DNA from 2 places in the Shewanella psychropiezotolerans genome. Region 2 is predicted to be linked to the other one. Evidence: predicted binding sites of a transcription regulator. Region 2 holds the regulator's gene; the other holds the start of a gene.
What was found. The regulator LexA, encoded in region 2, represses DNA repair genes until DNA is damaged. The targets are predictions, from matches to a motif close to TACTGTATNNNNATACAGTA.
Positions count from the first base shown of each region.

Region 1: the regulator LexA is predicted to act here: its motif matches at 1,599-1,618, upstream of dinB (DNA polymerase IV).

Region 1 is NZ_CP041614.1:1,490,658-1,494,088, reverse strand. It holds gene FM037_RS06655 (aminoacyl-histidine dipeptidase) at 1-299, shown strand, start outside; gene dinB (DNA polymerase IV) at 443-1,528, opposite strand; gene fghA (S-formylglutathione hydrolase) at 1,736-2,593, opposite strand; gene FM037_RS06640 (S-(hydroxymethyl)glutathione dehydrogenase/class III alcohol dehydrogenase) at 2,755-3,431, opposite strand, start outside.
Region 2 is NZ_CP041614.1:234,335-237,765, forward strand. It holds gene FM037_RS01060 (cell division inhibitor SulA) at 431-943, opposite strand; gene lexA (transcriptional repressor LexA) at 976-1,593, opposite strand; gene plsB (glycerol-3-phosphate 1-O-acyltransferase PlsB) at 2,075-3,431, shown strand, end outside.

The sequences.
Region 1 (3,431 bases), 1.3 Mb from region 2:
TCGAGATAGAGTTCAGCGGTGCTTACCCGGGATGGAAGCCAGACAACAGCTCACCTGTGATGGCCCTGGTGCGTGAAACCTATGACGACATCTACAACAAGAAGCCGGTGATCATGGTGATCCATGCGGGTCTTGAGTGTGGACTGTTCAAGAAACCTTACCCTGAGATGGACATGGTATCGATTGGTCCAACTATCCGCTACCCACATAGTCCTGATGAGAAAGTACTCATAGAAACGGTAGGCCAGTACTACAAGCTGCTATTAGCAGTTCTGGAACGTATTCCAGAGAAAGGTTAAACAAGATTTCGAGTGCCTAGGTTTTAGTATCTAGGCACTCGAACTTCATTCCATAAACCTAGGCACTCAAATTTAGCATCTAGTTACGTCTTAAATCCTAGGAACTCGAACCTAAGACCTAGCGACTTCTTTTAAAAACCTTCTTAAAATCCTAAGTCCATCTGCGACTCTTTCACTCCACTCTCTGCCGCTCTGGTGTTAATCGCCGACTGACTCGCTAATCCGACAGATACTCCTAATAAACGAATGCCTCTCCCCTGCTGGCGTTCCAGCGCTTGTAAGAGCAGATCATAAAATAACTTCACCGACATCTCATCGGCTCTGTGCTCTATGGTGGTCTGTTTAAAATCACTAAATTTAAGCTTAACCACTTGTTTGTTGATGCTGCGATCTTTAGCGCTACGCGTCACCCGAGCCGCCAGCTCCTGAATAAGCTGAGGCATCACACCATGACATTGCTCCAGAGTGTAGATATCTTTTGCCAATGTCGTCTCGACTCCCACAGATTTACGCTCTCTGTGTGGCGAGATACCGCGCTCATCTAAGCCTTGAGCCCGCTCAATCAAGACAGCGCCAAATTTCCCAAAACGCTCAATCAGGGCCGATTGGGGATAGTCCTGTAGATCGCCGCAGGTTTTAAGGCCAATATCCTCAAGCTTCTTGCCCGTCACCTTGCCCACACCAGGGATCTTAGTCAGGGGTAAGCTTTTCACAAAAGGAGAGATCATATCCGGGGTAATCACATATTGTCCGTTAGGTTTATTCAGATCTGAGGCGACCTTGGCAAGAAATTTAACCGGCGCAATACCGGCTGAAGCCGTAAGGCCTGTGACCTCGAAGATCTCCAGCCTGATGGCTTCAGCTATCAAGGTAGCCGAGCCCTGGCATAAAGTGCAGTCGGTGACATCCAGATAAGCTTCATCCAAAGAAAGAGGCTCAATCAAGTCGGTATAGCGAGCAAAAACTTCACGGATCTGCATCGAGACCTCTTTGTAGACCGACATGCGCCCAGGCACCAATACCAGATCGGGGCAAAGTTTTAATGCATAGCCTGAAGCCATGGCCGAACGGACACCGAAGACCCGCGCCTCATAGTTACAGGTGCTGATCACTCCGCGGCGATCACTGCGCCCTCCCACAGCTATGGGCTTGCCCCTCAACTCAGGAAAGTCACGCATCTCGACCGCGGCAAAATAGCAGTCCATGTCGATATGAATTATTTTCTTCAAATTAGTTTTCAAAGCAGTTTTCAACACACTCTTCTAAACACTCTCTAAATAAGAAGCTCTCACGCCACTATACTGTATATAAAAACAGTACCCAACGAATATCGGACCAAAACAGAGGATTAGTTGCAGAAATGAACAAGGAATAAACAAAAATGCCATCAACATAAGCGTTAATGGCATTAAGAGGTGTGAAATTTACATCAAAGACTAATTAGATTTAAGATATTCTGCATGAAATTTCAAGTGTTGTTCCATGAAACTGGCAATGAAAAAGTAGCTATGGTCGTAACCTTCATGGCTTTCAAGCACTAGAGGATAACCACTCGCCTTAGCCGCAGCTTGCAACATCTCAGGTTTAAGCTGCTCGACTAAGAAGTCATCCGCTTCGCCTTGACTAACCAGAGCTGGAACAAATGACAAACCATTTCCCTCTGAGGCGTTACGCATTAAGGTACTGGCATCATAGTCAGACCAAACGGATGTGTCCCGGCCTAAGTAAGCGGTAAAGGCTTTCTTGCCCCAGGGGCAATTTATCGGATTGCTGATAGGACTATAAGCCGACACAGACTGGTAAGCAGCACTGTTTCTCAGGGCTATGACTAAGGCGCCATGTCCGCCCATTGAGTGCCCGGCAATAGAACGCTTATCGGTCACCGGAAACATGGACTCAATCAGGGCGGGTAACTCATGGACTATGTAATCATACATCTGATAGTGCTTGTTCCACGGCGCTTGCGTCGCATTGACATAGAAACCGGCACCTTGACCTAAGTCGTAGCCCTCATCGTCGGCAACGTCTCTGCCACGGGGACTGGTATCCGGCGCAACGATAGCCATACCGAGCTCAGCAGCCAAACGCTGGGCACCCGCTTTGTGCATGAAGTTTTCATCGCTACAGGTCAAACCAGATAACCAATAAAGTACTGGTACTTTCTGGCCATTCGATGCTTGTGGTGGCAGGTAGATGGCGAAACGCATGGCACAATTTAAGCTCGTGGATTGGTGACTATATTGCTTGTTCCAGCCACCAAAGCTCTTATTACTACTGAGATTTTCTACTGTCATTATTTATCCTTATTACCACTGTAATATCCCTATTCCCAACGTGTTTACAGGAATATTATAGCAGTAGGACGATTGATTAATCTAAGGTTGAAGCGGGGTTATCCGCTTCGAGAGCATTTATCCAAATGACTATTTGTCAAAGTGACTATTTGCCAAAGCGACTACTTATCGAAATGGATCACGGTACGAATGCTCTTGCCTTCATGCATAAGATCGAATGCATCATTGACCTGCTCAAGACCCATGGTATGAGTGATAAAGTCACTTAACTTAAACTCACCCGCCATGTAACGTTCAACATAGTCAGGTAACTCAGAGCGACCTTTAACGCCACCGAACGCTGAACCTTTCCACACACGGCCAGTGACGAGCTGGAATGGACGGGTTGAGATCTCCTGGCCTGCACCAGCGACACCGATAACCACAGACTCGCCCCATCCCTTATGACAGCACTCAAGCGCCGAGCGCATCACGTTGACGTTACCGATACACTCGAAGGAGTAGTCGACGCCGCCATCTGTAAGCTCAACGATGACATCCTGTATTGGCTTATCATAATCTTTAGGGTTGATAAAATCGGTAGCACCAAGCTTACGAGCCAGGGCAAACTTACTCTCGTTGATGTCGATAACTATGATGCGGCCAGCTTTTGCCATAGTCGCACCAATAACAGCAGACAGACCGATACCGCCCATACCGAAGATAGCAACAGTTGCGCCCTCTTCGACCTTAGCCGTATTCATCACCGCGCCCATACCGGTTGTTACACCGCAACCTAACAAACACACTTCTTCTAATGGCGCCTCTGGGTTGACCTTAGCCAGAGATATCTCAGGCA
Region 2 (3,431 bases):
ACTTCTCCTCTGTCAAAAATTAAGACAAAGAAGAGTCACACAGTAAGTCTCTGCTCTATGCAAACTCTTCAGTTCCCAAAAAAGCAACGATGACTTCAAAGTGCAGTGGCGGTTCACTTGTTATTTTAGTTTGGCAGTCACTTACTACCAGAGTTAACCACGCTCGCACCTACGGCTGAATATATCAGTACCGACTTCAGCGAGGTAAATATCTGGCCTTACACAGATGGCAGGGCTTTACTACGCCGACTACTAAATCGTTTGGATATAACAAATTATCGTTGTTATATCCCTAACTTACTTGGTGTTGAATTATTGATCAAGATCACTTTTAATGAATTTTTTAAAAATTTCGAATAAAAATCAAATACAAAAAAGTCCCTTGCGGGACTTAAATAATCATTTTTCTATTGGCTACATTGACTGGAGATTAGTGCAGAGATCCAAATAAACAGGCTTGATTGAAGTGAGCATCTGTTTGTTCATGGGCTTTAGCATGTAAGTGACTATTCGCATCTTCGATGACAATGCCAAGGGCGCGAGCGCTCTTTTCTACGAGTCTGAGTCGTCGGTTGTCACGGGAATCTAGGACCTGAGTCCAGCAGATGACGGCACTGGATGTACCACTTATGAGTGCTTTTTCCATGGCCCATAAGGTTTCGATTTCGTCTTTAGCATGAACCAACAATACTCGGTCCATCCTAACACCGGCTTCGGCTAACATCTGCTTGTAACCTATGTTGGGAGGACTGATCAATACGATCCATTGCCCCTGATGGCTCAATGTGGCGAGCCGATTACTCACCTTTTTCAGTTCCACCCGGCCCTGAGTGTGGGTACTTACTGTAGTGATACTTCCACACTCTTGGGTGATGGACGCTTGGTCAAGGGGATTCGTCCATAAACCTGGGTGTCTAGGGCTATTTCCGATTAAATTTTTCATTACCAAGCTCCTTCGCCAATGTGCGATTTCATCTATTGCCAGTTGCCGTTACGGATCACACCGACTGCCAGCCCCTCAATGCTCAGGCTCTGACTGGTGAGATCGACCACTATCGGTGCATAGTCTTCATTTTCAGCATGGAGATAAACCATGCTGCCCTTTTTCTCGAAGCGTTTTACTGTGACATCCTCTTCCACTCTAGCCACGACAATTTGGCCATTCTTGGCTTGTGAAATCTTATGCACTGCGAGCAGATCACCCTCGAGAATGCCGATATCTTTCATGCTGTCGCCGCGCACCCTAAGTAGAAAGTCGGCACAGGGACGAAACATGCTTGGGTCGACCTGATAATGTTGTTCTATATGTTCCTGGGCAAGGATGGGTTCGCCTGCGGCAACCTGGCCGATCAATGGCAAGCCTAAATCTTCTGGCTCCGCAGCTTGTGTGAGTCGGATGCCGCGGGACGTACCGGGAATGATCTCTATGCGACCTTTCTTAGCCAGTGCCTTAAGATGTTCTTCGGCAGCGTTGGCGCTCTTGAAACCTAGTCGCTTAGCTATTTCGGCTCGAGTCGGAGGCATTCCTGTATCGGAAATATTACGCTTAATGAGTTCTAGAATCTCGGCTTGTCTTGGTGTCAAAGGTCTCATGATGAATCCTGTCTTTCTATACAGTTACTGTTAGTATATACAGTATTTTAGTCAGTGCAAGGATTAACCAAGATTAGTGAGTATGCAAAAAAACTCTCAATCGCAAGCCCATGGTTTATATTTATTATTTTGGTGTGACTACTCGGTGCTTATATAACGTTAAAAATAGGTGGTGGGCATGGCCTCCTTGAATTATATATCTTTTGTGCTGGTGGTTATCTCTCTAAACTGGCTTATTTTATGTTCTAGGCTATCGAGATGAATTGTACCTATACCTAATATTATTAACTTATGTTGCCTTATAAATGTGAACACCCGTAAAGCTATCTAATATTAATTTTTTTGAAAATTATATTCAATCTCAAGTGCTTTGAGTGTCGAATCAGGCATGCGGGGGATTTTGCTGACTACTATTAGGGAGATCTCTCTTTTATCTGGTATTCTATGCCGTTATTAAGAAGACTCACATTGTATAAGAAAAATGTCAAAAAAAGACTCTCTTTGGTATAAATCCTTACGTTGGATTCAGAAAAAGCTGGTACAAACAATAGTTGTACCCCATGACCCCTTCGCCGATCTCAACTTAGATCCAGATAAGCCTATGGTTTATGTGATGAAGACTGAATCTCTCAGCGACATCGCTTCCTTAAGTGAAATCACTAATAAGTATGGGCTTCCAAGCCCTTATGATGAGTTGGTTGTCGATGGTGAGCACACGCCGAGGGTGGTGTGTCTGGAAGGTGCCAAGCCGCTATTTGGCCAAAGAGAAAGTAACGAGTTTTTCTTAAATAGCTTTATGGATCTGCTCAAGGTACATAGGCAGAAGCCTGAACTGGATATACAGCTAGTGCCGGTTAGCCTTTACTGGGGGCGTACTCCAGGTAAAGAAGACGATACCATGAAGGCGGCGGTATTTGAGCGTCAAAATCCTACCTGGCTGCGAAAATGCCTGATGATCCTCTTCCTGGGTCGACATAATTTCGTTCAATTTTCTAATGCCGTCTCAATTCGTTATATGGCCGACGAACACGGCACCGACAAGCGAATTGCTCATAAGTTAGCTCGTGTTGCTCGAGTCCACTTCAGCCGTCAACGTAAGGTCATGACCGGACCTGTTTTGCCTAAACGTCAGGTGCTATTTCAAGACCTGTTAAATTCAGAGTCCCTGAAGAAGGCGATTCTGGAGGAAGCGGCGAGCAAGAAGATCTCCGAAGTCGAGGCCAGAGCAAAGGCGATGGAGTATCTCGATGAAGTTGCGGCGGATTACTCCGAGAGCTTTGTGCGCATCGCCGAGCGTTTCTTGGCCTGGCTGTGGAACAAGTTGTACAAGGGTATCAATATTAAAGGTGCCGAGCAGGTAAGGCAGCTACATCATGATGGTCATGAGATCATCTATGTACCTTGTCATCGTAGTCATATGGACTACCTACTACTGTCTTATATTCTTTATTATGAAGGCATGGTGCCACCGCACATCGCTGCGGGTATCAACCTCAATTTCTGGCCCGCTGGGCCTATGTTCCGCCGTGGTGGAGCCTTTTTCATTCGCCGTAGCTTCAGGGGTAATAAGCTCTATACAGCGGTTTTTCGTGAATATTTGGATCAGCTGTTCACCAAAGGTTATGCGGTAGAATACTTCACCGAAGGTGGGCGTTCACGCACCGGGCGTCTGCTCGCACCTAAGACTGGCATGATTGCCATGACGCTCAATAGTGTGCTGCGAGGCATGGAAAGACCGGTAACTTTAGTGCCTGTGTACTTAGGTTATGATCATGTGATGGAGGTCGCCACCTATCATAAAGAACTTAGCGGCAAGAAGAAAAAGAAAGAGTCTGTTT